Regions from separate parts of the Streptomyces bacillaris genome, predicted to be linked through region 2. Evidence: riboswitches for the same ligand, from Rfam matches in the RefSeq annotation. Region 2 holds a riboswitch; the other holds the start of a gene.
The links. Region 2 has a riboswitch for cobalamin ahead of DJ476_RS27740 (cobalamin biosynthesis protein). Riboswitches for the same ligand answer to the same signal wherever they lie in the genome.
Positions count from the first base shown of each region.

Region 1: another riboswitch for cobalamin. It lies ahead of DJ476_RS04225 (CoA-acylating methylmalonate-semialdehyde dehydrogenase); the one in region 2 lies ahead of DJ476_RS27740 (cobalamin biosynthesis protein).

Region 1 is NZ_CP029378.1:1,008,395-1,016,892, forward strand. Features, by position in the region: gene DJ476_RS04215 (hypothetical protein) at 155-352, shown strand; gene cobF (precorrin-6A synthase (deacetylating)) at 497-1,300, opposite strand; cobalamin riboswitch at 1,491-1,669, shown strand; gene DJ476_RS04225 (CoA-acylating methylmalonate-semialdehyde dehydrogenase) at 1,898-3,400, shown strand; gene DJ476_RS04230 (acyl-CoA dehydrogenase family protein) at 3,397-4,551, shown strand; gene DJ476_RS04235 (enoyl-CoA hydratase/isomerase family protein) at 4,548-5,615, shown strand; partial or broken gene mmsB (3-hydroxyisobutyrate dehydrogenase) at 5,654-6,543, shown strand; gene DJ476_RS04245 (enoyl-CoA hydratase) at 6,540-7,349, shown strand; gene alaS (alanine--tRNA ligase) at 7,522-8,498, shown strand, end outside.
Region 2 is NZ_CP029378.1:6,375,077-6,383,574, forward strand. Features, by position in the region: gene DJ476_RS27730 (putative cobaltochelatase) at 1-1,898, opposite strand, end outside; gene DJ476_RS27735 (cobyric acid synthase) at 1,895-3,550, opposite strand; gene DJ476_RS27740 (cobalamin biosynthesis protein) at 3,609-4,574, opposite strand; cobalamin riboswitch at 4,797-4,925, opposite strand; gene DJ476_RS27745 (hypothetical protein) at 5,088-5,327, opposite strand; gene DJ476_RS27750 (inorganic phosphate transporter) at 5,340-6,608, opposite strand; gene DJ476_RS27755 (class II aldolase/adducin family protein) at 6,886-7,545, shown strand; gene DJ476_RS27760 (alpha/beta hydrolase) at 7,787-8,498, shown strand, end outside.

The sequences.
Region 1 (8,498 bases), 5.4 Mb from region 2:
CGTTCGCTGACTTCCGGTCAGCTCGTGGTGGCACGGTGACACAGATGTAACCGAATGGCGTAGGCGAGGCGGAACCACAGAGCGTCACAGGCCGTTCTTCTTGCCAATACACGGCCGCCGACCCGCGGCGGCGAGGAGAGAAGGGGAGCGCTGTATGAAGAAGACAGTCGGCTGGGCCCAGGACGGCGACGGCTGGACGATCACGGTGAACGGCACGCAGTACCGGGCCGTGGAGCGCGCCACCGACGGGCGCGTGGACAACTATCTGGTGCGGGGCAACGACCTGAGCGCCGAGTGCCCGAGCCTCGGCCATGGGCTCGGCCTGATCCGGGCGCACGAGTCCCGGAGCTGACCCCGGCAGGGCCCGACGACGAGGTGCGGCGCCGCCGCCCGCGCCTCGCCCGGCCCGCCACCCCTTGTCCGGGCCCCCGCCCACGGGCCGGGGCCCATCAGCGGCGCCGCACCACCCGACGCCTCCGGGATGCCGAGGCGCCCCTCAGCCCCTCGCGCCGCCCGGCGTCCCCGGCCCCTGCCGCAGCAGGTACGTGTCCATGATCCAGCCGTGCCGTTCGCGGGCCTCGGCGCGGACCCGGCTGATCCGGTCCGCGACCTCGTCGAGCGGGCCGGAGACCAGGAGTTCGTCCGGGGTGCCGATGTAGGCGCCCCAGTAGATCCAGAGCCCCCGGCCCGTCAGATGGGTGAAGCTCTCGTGGCCGTCGAGCATCACCACGATGTCGCCGTCGTCGTCCGGGAACCCCTCCGCGAGCCGTCGGCCGGGGGTGATGTGGATCGGGCGGCCGACCTGGTTCAGGGACGTACGGTGGCGGGCGGCGAGGGCGGAGACGCTGCTGATGCCGGGAATCACCTCATGGCCGAATTCCACCGTTCCCCGGTCCTGGATGTCCTCCAGGATCGCCAGGGTGCTGTCGTACAGGGACGGGTCGCCCCAGACCAGGAACGCCCCGCACTCCCCCGGTGCCAGCTCCTCGATGATCAGGCGTTCGCAGATGTCGGCGCGGCGGTGGCGCCAGTCGTGGACCGCCGAGGTGTAGCGCCCCCGGTCGTCCTGGGTGCGGTCCCGCCAGGGGTCCTCGGCCTCGACGACCCGGTAGGGGCCGGTGAGGTGTTCGGCCAGGATGTCCCGTCGCAGCCGGGTGAGGGACTCCTTCTCACGGCCCTTGCCGAGCACGAAGAAGACCTGCGCCCGGCGCATCGCCTTGATCGCGGCGAGGGTCAGGTGGTCGGGGTCGCCGGCGCCCATGCCGATGACGAGGATGTGGCGTGGTGGTGCGTCGCTCATGTCGGCCGATCATGCCAGGACGGGCCGGCCGGGCCGGGCAGGGGGCGAGGCGGCCACCGCACCGACCAGCACAGGCAGGCCCCCGGCCGGGGCAAGGGGCAAGGGCGCGCATGTCGGAGCGAGGCGGGGTGGACTTACTAGGACGTCCAACTATATGTTCGTGAGCAGAGGGGCGACCGGCATGGTGCCAGGCGCCTCGAAGGCCCGTGGTGTCAGGGAAGCCGGTGCGATTCCGGCGCGGTCCCGCCACTGTGACCGGGGAGTCCGTCCTCGCAGGACACGCCACTGACGACGAACCAGCCGTCGGGAAGGCAAGAGGGCGTGCGCTGATCCGGGAGTCAGGATACCGGCCACGGGGATTGTTCCGTGTTTCCACGAGGATGGAGCAGACACGCATGGCACCGGTGCGCACCCACGGCCCCGCAGGCCCGTCCCGGCGAGCGGTTCTCCCCGCCCCCTGACGGCCCCCGCCCTTCGCGTCCCCCCTGGCGGCAGCCCTTCCGCGCCCCCGTGCACCCGACCGGTGCGTGGGCCGGTGGCAGCCGTGCGCCATCCCCGGATCTCTCCTGACGATCTCACCGACGAGAGCAGGTTTCCATGGTCCGCGAACTCACCCATTTCATCGGCGGCAAGCACACGCCCGGCGCCTCGGGCACGTACGGCGATGTCTACGACCCCAACACCGGACAGGTCCAGGCCCGGGTGCCGCTGGCCGGCCGGTCCGAGACCGAGGCGGCCATCGCCGATGCCGCCGAGGCGCAGCGGGAGTGGGGCGAGTGGAACCCGCAGCGCCGCGCCCGGGTGCTGCTGCGCTTCCTCCAGCTGGTGGAGAAGGAGAAGGACTCCCTGGCCCGGCTGCTCTCCTCCGAGCACGGCAAGACCGTGGCCGACGCGCACGGCGACATCGCGCGCGGCCTGGACGTGGTGGAGTTCGCGGCCGGTGTCCCGCATCTGCTGAAGGGCGAGTTCACCGACAACGCGGGCGCCGGGATCGATGTCCACTCGCTGCGCCGGCCGCTGGGCGTGGTCGCGGGCATCACCCCGTTCAACTTCCCGGCGATGATCCCGCTCTGGAAGGCCGCGCCCGCTCTGGCCTGCGGTAACGCCTTCATCCTCAAGCCCTCGGAGCGCGACCCGTCGGTGCCGCTGCGGCTGGCCGAACTCTTCCTGGAGGCCGGGCTTCCGCCGGGGGTCCTGAACGTCGTCAACGGCGGCAAGGAGCCCGTGGACACCCTGCTGGAGGACCCGCGCGTCAAGGCGCTCGGCTTCGTCGGCTCGACGCCGATCGCCGCGCACATCTACGCGACGGCCGCCGCCCACGGCAAGCGGGCGCAGTGTTTCGGCGGGGCCAAGAACCACATGATCGTGATGCCGGACGCCGATCTCGACCAGGCGGTGGACGCGCTGATCGGGGCCGGGTACGGCTCGGCGGGCGAGCGGTGCATGGCGATCTCGGTGGCCGTGCCGGTCGGTGAGGCAACCGCCGACGCACTGGTCGCCAGGCTCACCGAGCGGATCGGTGAGCTGCGGATCGGCCGCTCGGACGACCCGGACGCCGACTTCGGGCCGCTGGTGGGCCGGGACGCGGTGGACCGGGTGCGCGGCTATGTCGACCTCGGTGTCGAGGAGGGCGCCGAACTCGTCGTGGACGGGCGGGACTTCACCCTCGAAGGCCATGAGGACGGGTTCTTCGCGGGCGCCTCGCTCTTCGACCGGGTCACCCCGGACATGCGGATCTACCAGGAGGAGATCTTCGGGCCCGTGCTCTCCGTGGTCCGTGCGGCGGACTACGAGGAGGCGCTGCGGCTGCCCTCGGAGCACGCGTACGGCAACGGCGTCGCCCTCTTCACCCGTGACGGCGACATCGCCCGCGACTTCACCCGCCGCGTCGACACCGGGATGGTCGGCGTGAACGTGCCGATCCCGGTGCCGGTGGCGTACCACACGTTCGGCGGCTGGAAGCGCTCCGGCTTCGGGGACCTGAACCAGCACGGACCGGACGCCATCCGCTTCTACACCCGTACCAAGACCGTCACTTCGCGCTGGCCCGCCTCCGGGATCCGGGACGGTGCGAGCTTCACGATTCCGACCATGGGATGACCGCTGTGACCACCCTGCTCAGCGACGACCAGCTCGCGGTCGTCGAGACCACACTCGACTTCGCCCAGGAGCACCTGGCCCCGCACGCGGTGGCCTGGGACCAGGAGAAGCACTTCCCCGTCGACGTCCTGCGGAAGGCGGCGGACCTCGGTCTCGGAGGTGTGTACGTACGGGAGGAGGTGGGCGGCTCCGGGCTGTCCCGCTCCGACGGGGTCCTCGTCTTCGAGGCCCTGGCCACCGGCTGCCCGTCGGTCGCCGGGTACCTCTCGATCCACAACATGGTCGCCTGGATGGTCGACCAGTACGGCACCGACGCCCAGCGCGCCCGGTATCTGCCGGAGCTGTGCACCATGGAGCAGCTGGGCAGTTACTGCCTGACCGAGCCGGGCGCGGGCTCCGACGCGGCGGCGCTGCGCACCCGCGCCGAGCGCGACGGCGACCACTACGTCCTGACGGGGACGAAGCAGTTCATCTCCGGGGCGGGCGCCACGCACCTCTACATCGTGCTGGCCCGCACGGGCGACAGCGGTCCCGGCGGGATCTCCGCGCTCCTCGTCGAACGGGACGACGCGGGGCTCTCGTTCGGGGCCAACGAGAAGAAGATGGGGTGGAACGCGCAGCCCACCCGGCAGGTCATGCTCGACGGCGTGCGCATCCCGGCCGACCGGATGCTGGGCGCCGAGGGCGAGGGCTTCCGGATCGCGATGAACGGCCTCAACGGCGGCCGACTCGGCATCGCCGCCTGCTCGTTGGGCGGTGCGCAGAGCGCGCTGGACCGGTCCCTGGCCCATCTCGCGGACCGGGAGGCGTTCGGGGCCCGGCTGCTGGAGGCGCAGGCGCTGCAGTTCCGGCTGGCCGACATGGCGACCGAACTGGCCGCCGCCCGGGCACTGGTGCGGCAGGCCGCCGAGGCGCTGGACCGGAAGTCGCCGGGGGCACCGGAGTTGTGCGCGATGGCCAAGCGGTTCGCCACCGACACCGGGTACGCGGTCGCGGACCGGGCGCTCCAACTCCACGGTGGCTACGGCTATCTCTCCGAGTACGGCATCGAGAAGATCGTCCGGGACCTGCGGGTCCACCAGATCCTGGAAGGGGCCAACGAGATCATGCGCGTCATTGTGGCCCGGAGTCTGACGGGAGCCCTGCGATGACCGAGGAGCACGTCGTCGTCCGCACCGAGGGGCGTACGGGGGTGGTGACCCTGAACCGGCCCAAGGCGCTCAACGCCCTGACCCACGACATGGTCGGGACGGTCGCGGCGGCCCTGGACCGGTGGGAGCACGACCCGGAGGTGGCCACGGTCGTCATCACCGGGGCCGGGGAGCGCGGCCTGTGCGCGGGCGGCGACATCCGGTCCATCTACGAGGACGCCCGCGCGGGCGGCAAGGCGTCGGCGGCGTTCTGGCGCGACGAGTACCGGCTGAACGCCCGGATCGCCCGCTATCCGAAGCCGTACGTGGCCGTCATGGACGGCATCGTGATGGGCGGCGGGGTAGGTGTCTCGGCGCACGGCAGCGTCCGGATCGTCACCGAGCGGTCGAAGGTGGCCATGCCGGAGACCGGGATCGGCTTCGTGCCGGACGTCGGGGGTACGTATCTGCTGGCCCTGGCCCCCGGGGAGCTGGGCACCCATCTCGCCCTGACCGGGGCGGTGGTGGGGGCCCGGGACGCGCTGCTGTGCGGGCTGGCCGACCACTTCGTACCGGCGGACGAGCTGCCCGCGTTCCTCGCCGCGCTGCGGACGGAGGAGGTCCCCGAGGTGCTGGGCCGCCACGTCCGGGAGGCGCCCCCCGGGACGCTGGAGGCCGACCGGGCCTGGATCGACCACTGTTACGCCGCCGACACGGTCGAGGAGATCGTGGAGCGGCTGCTCGCCTCCGACGCCCCGGCGGCCGGTGAGGCGGCGAAGACGGTCCTGGGCCGTTCGCCCGTCGCGCTCAAGGTCACCCTCGCCGCGCTGCGCCGGGCCCGTGAACTCGGGCCGCTGGAGCGGGTGCTGGAGCAGGAGTACCGCGTCTCGTACGCGGCGCTCTCCTCCGCCGATCTGGTGGAGGGCATCCGGGCCCAGGTGATCGACAAGGACCGTACCCCCCGCTGGACCCCGGGGACCCTCGTGGAGGTCACGGAGGCGGACGTGGCCCGGTACTTCGCACCGACCGGCGACGGGGAACTGGTCCTCGCCGCAGCCGACTCACCGCAGGAGGTGCCCTGGTGACCACCACCACGACCGTCGCGTTCATCGGCCTCGGCCACATGGGCGGCCCGATGGCCGCCAACCTCGTCCGGGCCGGATACCGGGTGCTCGGCCACGACCTGGTGGAGAGCTGTCTGGCCGCCGCCGAGGAGAGCGGGGTGGAGCGGGCGAAGTCCGCCACGGAGGCGGCCGCGGTGGCCGACGTGGTGATCACCATGCTGCCCGCCGGCCGCCATGTCCTCTCCCTCTACGGGCAGGAAGGGCTGCTCGAAGCGGCCCGCCCCGGCACGCTGTTCGTCGACTGCTCCACCATCGACGTGGCCGACTCCCGCGCCGCCCACGCGGCAGCGGCGGCGACCGGTCACCGCTCGCTGGACGCCCCCGTCTCCGGCGGGGTGGTGGGCGCCGAGGCGGGCACGCTCACCTTCATGGCCGGGGGCGAGGAGACCGCGTTCGCGGCGGCCGAGCCACTGCTCTCCGTGATGGGGAAGAAGGCGGTGCACTGCGGCGGGGCCGGTGCCGGGCAGGCGGCGAAGATCTGCAACAACATGATCCTCGGCGTCTCGATGATCGCCGTCAGCGAGGCGTTCGTCCTCGCCGAGAGCCTCGGCCTCTCCGACCAGGCGCTGTACGACGTGGCCTCGGCGGCCTCCGGCCAGTGCTGGGCCCTCACCGTCAACTGCCCCGTCCCCGGCCCGGTCCCGACCAGCCCGGCCAACCGCGACTACCGCCCCGGCTTCGCCGCCCCCTGATGGCGAAGGATCTCGGGCTGGCCGCCAACGCCCTGCGCGCGGGCGGCATCGACGCCGAACTGGGGCTCAAGGCAGCCGAGTTGTACGCCCGGTTCGCGGAAGGGGCCGGGGCGGACCAGGACTTCTCCGGGATCGTCCGCGCGATCCGGGCCGCTTCGTCGCAGACCACCGAAACGCAGGAAGGCACCCCCGCATGAGCGAGCACGACGACACCCCCGCCACCCCGGGTCCGTACGGGACGATCCTGGTCGAGCGCCGGGGCCGTACGGCCCTGCTCACCCTGAACCGCCCCAAGGCGCTCAACGCGCTGAGCCTGGAGGTCATGCGGGAGACGGTGGAGGCGGCCGAGGCGCTGGACCGGGACCCGGATGTCGGCTGCATCGTCATCACCGGCAGCGGTGAGAAGGCGTTCGCGGCGGGGGCGGACATCAAGGAGATGCAGCCGCAGAGCTACATGGACATGTACCTCAGCGACTGGTTCACCGCCTGGGACCGGCTCGGCCAGCTCCGGACCCCGACGATCGCCGCCGTACGGGGCTACGCCCTGGGCGGGGGGTGCGAGCTGGCGATGCTCTGCGATCTGGTGATCGCCTCGGAGTCGGCCGTCTTCGGGCAGCCGGAGATCCGCCTCGGGGTGATCCCCGGCATCGGCGGCTCCCAGCGGCTGACCCGGGCGGTCGGCAAGGCCAAGGCGATGGACCTCTGTCTCACCGGCCGGAACATGGACGTCCAGGAGGCGGAACGGGCCGGGCTGGTCTCCCGGATCGTCCCGGACGCGGAGCTGCTGACGGAGGCGCTGGCGGTCGCGGAGACGGTCGCCGGGATGTCGGCGCCGGTCGCGATGATGGCGAAGGAGGCGGTGAACCGTGCCTTCGAGACCACGCTCGCGGAGGGCGTCCGCTTCGAACGCCGCCTGTTCCACGCGGTGTTCGCGACGGCCGACCAGAAGGAGGGCATGAAGGCCTTCACCGAGAAGCGGCCCGCGGAGTTCACCCACCGCTGAGACCCGCACACCCCGGCGCCCTCTGCCCACCCCGCAACGGGGAGGGCAGAGGGCGCTCATCCGCCCACCCACCCTCCTTATTGCCTATGATGTGCAGTTGCATATGGTGGGCATGGATGCTCGGTGAGAGTGCGCCCCGCCCGCCGACCTCTCACCCCATCGGAGCAGCCCTGTGCGCACCGCCGACATCCGCAGCCGGTTCCTGGACCACTTCGCCGCACGCGGCCACACGGTCGTGCCCAGCGCCCCGCTGCCCACCCCCGACCCGACGCTGCTCTTCGTCAACGCGGGCATGGTGCCGTTCAAGCCGTATCTGACCGGCGAGCTGGCCGCGCCCTGGCCCCGGGCGGCCAGCGTCCAGAAGTGCGTGCGGACGCTGGACATCGAGGAGGTCGGCCGCACCACCCGGCACGGCTCGTTCTTCCAGATGAACGGCAACTTCTCCTTCGGGGACTACTTCAAGGAGGAGGCCATCGCGGACGCCTGGGAGCTGTCGACCTCCTCCCTCGCGGACGGTGGCTTCGGGCTCGACCCGGGGAGGATCTGGGTCACCGTCCACCACACGGACGCCGAGGCACGGGCCGTCTGGCGGCGGGTCTCCGGGCTGCCGGAGAGCCGGATCGTGGACCGGGGCGACGCGGACAACTTCTGGTCGATGGGGGTGCCGGGACCGTGCGGCCCGTGCTCGGAGCTGTACTACGACCGGGGTCCGGCGCTGGGGGCCGAGGGCGGCCCTGAGGTCGACGAGGACCGGTACATGGAGTTCTGGAACCTCGTCTTCATGCAGTACGAGCGCGGCGAGGGCCCCGGCAAGACCGGCTACCCGATCCTCGGTGAGCTGCCCCGCCGCAACATCGACACCGGCATGGGCCTGGAGCGCATGGCCACCCTCCTCCAGAGCGTGGACAACCTGTACGAGATCGACGAGACCCGGCCCGTACTGGACCGGGCCGCCGAGCTGGCCGGCGTACGGTACGGGGCCGACCACGAGTCCGACGTACGGCTGCGGGTCGTCGCGGACCACGTCCGTACGGCTCTGATGCTGCTGGCCGACGGCACGGTCCCGGGCAACGAGGGCGGCGGCTATGTGCTGCGCCGGATCCTGCGCCGGGCGGTCCGCTCGATGCGGCAGCTGGGCTTCCACGACCC
Region 2 (8,498 bases):
ACCGAGGCCGTCCCCTCCGAGCGGTGCAGCCGCGCAGCCCGCCCGGCGAGCGCCACCGGCTCAGGACCGCCGGTCGCCCGCCCGTCCGTGACGACGACGAGCAGCGGCCGCCGCGACGGATCGCGCAGCCGCTCCACCCGCAGCACGTCATGGGCCTTCAGCAGCCCGGCGGCCAGCGGAGTGCGGCCCCCGGTCGGCAGCGACTCCAGCCGGGCGGCGGCCGCGTCCACGGACGAGGTCGGCGGCAGAGCCACCTCGGCCTCCTTGCCCCGGAAGGTGACCAGACCGACCTTGTCCCGCCGCTGGTAGGCGTCCAGCAGCAGCGAGAGCACGGCCCCCTTGACCGCGCTCATCCGCTGCCGGGCCGCCATCGACCCGGACGCGTCCACGACGAAGAGCACGAGGTTGCCCTCCCGCCCCTCCCGGGTGGCCTGCCGCAGATCGTCCCGGCGCACCACGAGCCCGCGCCCGCTGCGCCCGCGCGCGTGCTGGTGCGGGGCGGCGGCCTGCACGGTGGCGGCCAGGTGCAGCTTGGTCAGCGCTCCTTCGGGCCGCCGCGCGCCGGTCGTACGCCCGTGCTCGGTACGGGCCCGGGAGCGCCGCCCCGCAGCGCCCTCACCGAGCCCCGGCACGCTGAGCATCTTCGTACGGAACGGCTCGGCGGCGGCCACGGGCTGCTGCTCACCTCCGGCGGTCCGCCCGGGCGCGTCGGGCGAGCCCTCGGGGGCCGGGGACGGAGAGTCGCCCTCGGAGCCCTGCCCCTGCGGAGGCTGTGGAGGCGTACGGTCCTCCCCGTCGGCCTGCGGCGGCACGCCACCGCCCCCACCGCCGTCGCCCCCGCCGTCCGGGCCGGGGTCGGGATCGTCGTCGCCGTCGCTGTTCTCCTGCGGGCCGGCCTCGTCCAGAGTCTGGTCGAGCTTGTCCTCGTCCAGGCCCGGCGCGTCGAACGGGTTGCGGCGCCGCCGGTGGGGGAGGGCCAGCAGGGCGGCCTGCCGTACGTCGTCGGCGGTGACCTCCTCGCGCCCGGCCCAGGCGGCGAGCGCGGTCGCGGTCCGGGCCATCACGATGTCGGCCCGCATCCCGTCGACCTCGAACGCGGCGCAGGTGGCGGCGATCTGCCGCAGCACGCCGTCACCGAGCACGACCCGGGAGAGCAGGGCCCGCGCACCCGCGATCCGCTCCCGCAGGGCGTTCTCCTCCTCGGCCCAGCGCGCGGCGAACCCCTCGGGATCGTCGTCGTACGCGAGCCGGCGCCGGACGACCTCCACCCGCTCGTCGGTGTCCCGGGACGCGGAGACCTCCACGGTCAGCCCGAACCGGTCCAGCAACTGCGGCCGAAGCTCGCCCTCTTCCGGGTTCATCGTCCCGACCAGCAGGAACCGTGCCGCATGCCGTACGGAGACGCCTTCGCGCTCGACGTACGAGGCACCCATGGCCGCCGCGTCCAGCAGTAGGTCCACCAGGTGGTCGTGGAGGAGGTTGACCTCGTCCACGTAAAGGATCCCGCGATGCGCGTCGGCCAGCAGACCCGGCTCGAACGCCTTCACGCCCTCCGAGAGCGCCCGCTCGATGTCCAGCGCCCCCACGAGCCGGTCCTCGGACGCGCCCACGGGCAGCTCCACGGTCCGCGCGGCCCGCGCCACCCCGGCCGCCTCCGCGTGCGGCCCGTCGGGACACGCCGGGTCGGGCGAGGCCGGGTCGCAGGAGAACCGGCACCCCGGTACGACGGCGACCTCGGGCATCAGCGCGGCCAGCGCCCGCACGGCGGTGGACTTGGCGGTCCCCTTCTCACCCCGCACGAGCACCCCGCCGACGGCCGGACTGACGGCGTTCAGCAACAGCCCGAGCCGCAGGTCGTCCTGCCCGACGATCGCGGTGAAGGGATAGGGCGTACTCACAAGGCCTCCTCGTCGACATGCTGTTCAGCTTCCTGCTCGAGCCCGGCGGACCCGGCAAAATCAAGCCCCTCCGGCGATTGAGGAGCGGGGCCCGGGGCAGCGCCCCGGCTCTCCGACGCACCCGCACCCACGTCACCCGGCACCGAAGGGGCCCCGGGCGGCACGAACGGCAACCCCGGCGGCGCACCCCCCTCGATCAACCGCCACAACGCATCCGTATCCGCGTGCTCCTCCACCAGATCCCCGAGCCGGTCCAGCTGCTCCTCCCGCAGCACCCCGAAACAGGTGTCCGGCGCCGGTACGAACCGCCGCCCGGCGGCCCGGGCCACCTCCTCCAGGAACCGCCGCCGGAACGCATCGCTCTCCAGCGACCCGTGCCAGTGCGTGCCCCACACCGACCCGACCCGGCAGCCGTCCAGGAACGGTTCCCCGCCCCGTACATCGGCCACCCCGTGGTGGATCTCGTACCCCTCCACCACCTCACCGAGCGCCGAACCCACCGGCCGCGCCAGCGTCTTGGCCCGGTCGAAGCGGATGCGTACGGGAAGGAGCCCCAGCCCGTCCACGACCCCCGCCCGCGACTCCACCTCGTCCTCGATGCGCTCACCGAGCACCTGGAACCCGCCGCAGATCCCCAGCACCGGACGCCCCTCGGCCGCCCGCCGCACCAGCGCCTCCGCGAGACCGCGCTCGCGCAGCCAGGCCAGCGCCTTCACCGTGCCGCGCGTGCCGGGCACGACGACCAGGTCCGCGTCGGCCAGCTCATCGGGCCTGTCCACGAACCGCACGACGACGCCCGGTTCGGCGGCCAGCGCGTCCACGTCCGTGAAGTTGGACATCAACGGCACCGCGCAGACCGCGACCCGCAGCACGTCCTCCCCGTGCGGCGGCGCCACGACCGACTCGCGCACCGCACCCCGCAGGGAGACCCGCAGACCGTCCTCCTCGTCGATGCCGAGCCCATGGGCGTACGGCAGCACCCCGTACGTACGCCGCCCGGTCAGCCCGTACAGCATGTCGAGCCCCGGCTCCAGCAGCGAGACGTCACCCCGGAACTTGTTCACCAGATACCCCGCGACCAGCGACTGGTCCTCCGGGCTCAGCAGGGCCGTGGTGCCGAAGAAGGAGGCGAAGACCCCGCCCCGGTCGATGTCCCCGACGACCAGCACGGGGAAGCGGGCGGCCCGCGCGATCCCCATGTTCACGATGTCGGTGCGCCGGAGGTTGATCTCGGCCGGTGACCCGGCGCCCTCGCAGATCACCGCGTCGTACGTGGACCGCAACTGCTCCAGGCAGTCCGTGACCGTCCCGAGCAGGGCTTCCTGACGGCCCCCGTGATACCCCCTGGCGCTCATCTCACCGACGGGCTTCCCCATCAGCACGACCTGACTGGACCGGTCGCTGCCGGGCTTGAGCAGCACCGGGTTCATCAGGGCCGTCGGCTCCACCCGGGCGGCCTGGGCCTGCATGGCCTGGGCACGGCCGATCTCCGCGCCCTCGCGGGTGACGAAGGAGTTGAGGGACATGTTCTGCGCCTTGAACGGCGCGACCTTCACGCCCCGGCGCACCAGCCAGCGGCAGATGCCCGCCGTGACGACGCTCTTGCCCGCGTCGGAGGTCGTCCCCGCGACCAGCAGCCCGCCGCCGCTCATGCCCGCCTCCGTTCCCGTACCGCACCGCTCGATGCCGTACCGCTCGCGCCCACGCCTGTCATGCCCGCCCCCGCTTCCGTGCCGCGACGAGGTGCCCGGCCACCAACCGTCCCGCCACGCACACCCCCAGGGCCAGCGCGCTCACCCGTCGCGAGAGCCGTACGGCCCGCTCGATGTCGCTGCCCCGGACCTCCCGCCCGGACGCCCCGTTCAGTACCGGCCGGTGCTCCACGCGCCCCGCGTACGCGAGCGTGCCGCCGAGCCGTACGCCGAGCGCCCCCGCGAACGCCGCCTCCACCGGGCCCGCGTTCGGGCTCGGGTGCCGGTGCGCGTCCGCCTTCCAGGCGCGTACCGCCTCCGCGGGCCGCCCGCCGGCCACCACGGCCAGCGCGGCGGTCAGCCGGGCGCCCGGCCAGCCCACCATGTCGTCCAGGCGGGCCGAGGCCCAGCCGTAGCGGCGGTAGCGGGGCGACTTGTGGCCGACCATCGCGTCCAGCGTGTTCGCGGCCCGGAAGCCGACGAGCCCCGGGACTCCGCCGATCGCGCCCCACACCAGCGCGCCGACGACGGCGTCCGAGGTGTTCTCCGCGACCGACTCCACCACCGCGCGGGCGATCCCCGGCCCGTCCAGGGCCTGCGGATCGCGCCCGCACAGATGCGGCAGCCGCTCCCGGGCCACCTCCAGGTCCCCGGCGGCCAGCGCGCCCCCGATGGCGCGGGCCTCCCGGCCCAGCGACGTACCGCCGACGACCGACCAGGTGGTGGCGGCGGTCAGCGCGACGGCGAGCGCGGGGCGCCCCCGTACGGCACGGGCGGTCAGCGCGGCGGCCCCCACGGCGCCTCCGGCGCAGACGAGGGTGTGCAGCGCGCCCCGGCCCCGGTCGTCCCGCCACAGCAGCGACTCCACGCGCGCGGCCACCCGCCCGAAACCGGCGACGGGGTGCCCCCGGCGGGGGTCACCGAGCAGGGCGTCGGCGACGAGCCCGGCTGTGGCGCCGTACGCGAAGACGCGCCCGGCACGCAGAGGAGCGCGGTCGGCGCGTACGGGAAGGCGATCGGCGCGCAGGGGAGCGCGATCGGCACGCACGGGGTCAGGCCGTCGTGGGGCGGGAGGTTCCGGCGTACGGGAACAGCGGCACGTACGGGAACAACGGCAACGGCGGCAGTTGCGGCGCTCGGCGGCCAGGCATGGCGTCAGGTCCTTAACTCAGGGTCCGCGCCCTGGTTCGACGTGTCCGGCGACGAGAGTCTCCTGGCTCCCGGATCCGCAGTTCCCCCGGCCTTCCAGCCCGCGTGCGGCGGGCCGTGACTCCGGTGTGGGGGAGTGCTCCCCGGTGACAGTGGCGGGACCGCGCCGGATTCGCACCGGCTTCCTCTCCTGTCGCCGTAATGGCCCAGGCAGTCCACCACGCTGCGAGAACGGCCGTCAACTTGCTGTTGACCTGCGGAGGCCCGGTGTGCGCAGACGCACACGCGGACGCGCAGCGGGCCGGACACACGGTGGTGTGTCCGGCCCGATGGAGTGGGTCGGCGCGGGTCAGGCGACGATCAGATAGATGCCGTACGCGACCGCCGCCACGCACGCCGCGAAGGCGGCGTACGCGCCGGTGCGCGCCAGCGCTGCCGTGCCGCCGGAGGCGGCGGGGGTGGTGCCGTCGGCCGGGGCCGAGAGCTTGGAGAGGGCGACGATGCCCAGGGTGAAGACGCCGACCAGTGCGACGGTGACGACGAGACTGACACCGAAGACGGAGGCGAGAGCTGCCCAGTCGATTTTCATGCGGATCTGTCCTTACACCGTGGCCGCGGGGCGGGGCGTGTCGTCGGGCGCCGCGGACGGGGCCGGGATGGTGGTCGAGAGGTCGGGGACCGCACCGGCGGTGGGCGGCGGGGCGACCGCGGCCATGGCGGTGGTGACGACGCCCTGCGGCTCGTCCGCCGACGTGGCCTCGGTGTCGTTGACGTTGGTGTGGTCGACCGGCTCGCGGCGCGAGGCCACCCAGATGGCGAAGGAGCCGCCGACGAGGATGACCGCGGTGGCGGCCACGCCCCACGGACCCTGCTTGGTGAGGAACTCGGCACCGGCACCGACCAGGGCGGCGGCAGGGAGCGTCAGACCCCAGGCGACGAACATCCGGGTGGCGGTGGACCAGCGGACCACGCCGCCCTTGCGGCCGAGGCCCGCGCCCATGACGGCGCCGGAGCAGGACTGCGTGGTGGAGAGCGAGAAGCCGAGGTGCGAGGAGGCCAGGATGACCGTGGCCGCGCTGGTCTGGGCGGCGAAGCCCTGCGGCGGCTGGAGGTCGGTCAGGCCCTTGCCCATGGTGCGGATGATGCGCCAGCCACCGAGGTAGGTGCCGAGCGCGATGGCGATGCCGGCCGAGACGATGACCCACATGGGCGGGTTGGAGCCGGGGGCCAGGACACCGCTGGTGACCAGCGCCAGCGTGATGATGCCCATCGTCTTCTGGGCGTCGTTGGTGCCGTGGGCGAGCGAGACGAGACCGGCGGAGGCGATCTGCCCGGCCCGGTAGCCCTTGGCGGTCGACTTCTGCTGGTTCGGGTCGGTGACGTTCCGGTTGATCCGGTACGTGAGCCGGGTGGCCAGCATCGCGGCGATACCGGCGACCAGGGGGGCCGCGATCGCGGGCAGCAGCACCTTGGTGACGACGGTGCCGCCATTGATCGAGGACCAGCCGGCCGACATCACGGCGGCACCGATCAGACCGCCGAACAGGGCGTGGGAGGAGCTGGACGGCAGGCCCAGCAGCCAGGTCAGGAGATTCCACAGGATGGCGCCGACGAGCGCCGCGAAGATGACCTCTGTTCTGATGCCGTCTTCGTTGACGATCCCGCCGGAGATCGTCTTGGCGACCTCCACCGACAGGAACGCGCCGATCAGGTTGAGAACGGCGGACATGGCCACCGCTGTCTTGGGCTTCATCGCGCCGGTCGAGATGGTGGTCGCCATCGCGTTGGCGGTGTCGTGGAAACCGTTCGTGAAATCGAACACGAGAGCTGTTACGACCACAATCGCAAGCAGCAGCGTGATGTGTTCCATTTACCCAGGCAATCGTTCGACGTCAGTGGCTCGTGGACCGTAGGCAACCTGGGTGAACGGAAGATGAACTGAGCGGGGCGCCGTGGTGTCTCCAACCGGAGTGCGCCGGTTCCGTTTGTGTGCGCGAGGGGCTGTGCGGGGCCCCTGGGGCACCGGCTGGGCTGCCCTTTACCCCTCGTTGGCGAAGACTTTGACGGACGGTCCCGGGCCCGGAAGAGATCCCCGTCACGTGGGGGATCACGTTCCGCTTCCGGGCCGTCACCCCTACGCTCGCCCCATGAGCGAGCAGCAGCCGGAATCCGTCGCCCGGGCCTGGCGGGAGGTGGTCGACACCGCCCGCCGCAGCGCCGCCGACGGGCTGGTCGTCGGCACCTCGGGCAATGTCTCCGCCCGGGTCGGGGACCTGGTCCTGGTGACCCCCAGCGGGGTGCCCTACGACCGCCTCGGACCGGAGGACGCGGTCGGCGTCGGACTCGACGGCCGCCAGGTCCTCGGGAAGCTCCGGCCGACCAGCGAACTCCCCCTCCACCTCACGGTCTACCGGGAGACCGACGCGGCTGCCGTGGTCCACACCCACGCCGTGCACGCCACCGCCGTCTCCACGCTCGTCACCGAGGTGCCGCTCGTGCACTACGCGGCTGCCATCCTCGGCGGCCCCGTCCGCACCGCCGCCTACGCCCGCTACGGCACCCCGGAGCTGGCCGACGCCATGCTCACCGCCCTCCGCGGCCGCACCGGCTGCCTGCTCGCCAACCACGGCACCGTCACCCACGGCGCCACCCTCGACCAGGCCTACGAGCGCACCGCCCAGCTGGAGTGGCTCTGCCGCCTCTGGCTCACCGCGAACGCCGTACCGGGCCTGAGCCCGTCCCTGCTCAGCCGCGCCCAGCTCGACGAGGTGACGGAAGCGCTGAAGGGATACGGACAGCAGGGCTGACGGCCCACCCCCTCCGTCGCTCCATGCTCCCGGCCCCCCGCGTCCCCTTGGCCCTCCGTGCCCCCTGGCCGCCTGGGTCCCCGGCCCCGCGCCCCTGGCTCTCCGGGCTCCAGGCCCCGCGCGCCCCTCGGCCGTCCGCGTCCGTGGCCGCCGCGGCCCCCGGCCGGCCGGGGGAGTGGGCGCCGCACCGGACGGCCCCCGCCCACTGGCACCGCGCCGCCCGCCCCACGACACTGAAGCGGTGCGCCCGGCAACTGCGACGGCAACGGCCGTCACCACGATCCTCGGCGCCGGCGCGGCAGCGGTCGCGGCCGGCCGGTACGCCAGCGACGCCGCCCTCAAGGCGGCCCCCGGACGGCCCCTCCCCGCCGACCGCAGGCTCACCGTCCACGCCACGGCGCCCGGCCGGATCACCCTGACCCGCTCCCTCACCGCGCTCCGCCCCGGTACGTACGGGATCGAGGGCCCCGGCGTCCACGCGGTGGTCGGCCCCGTCGTCGAGGGGGCGGAGACCACCGCCGACACCGTCGTCCGCAGGCTGGAGCAGATCGACACCGGCACCCTGGAGCCGGGCGACAAGGTCCGCCTCACCCCCGAGCTGTACCGGGGCGACCCGGGCAGCGCCCTCGGCCTGGAGCACCGGGAGGTCGAGATCCCCGGCGAACTGGGCGGACTGCCCGCCTGGTGGGTGCCCGGCAAGCGCGACACCTGGGTCATCACCGCACACGGGCTCGGCACCACCCGCGACCACCCCATGAACCTGATGGGCTTCCTCGCCGACCGTCACCTCCCCGTGCTGGACCTCGCCTATCGGGGAGACCCCGGAGCCCCCCGTCCCGCCGACGGCCTCGGCCACCTCGGCGCCTCCGAGTGGCGCGACCTGGACGCGGCCATGCGCTTCGCCGTCCGCTACGGCGCCCGGCGCGTGATCCTGTACGGCTGGTCCACCGGCG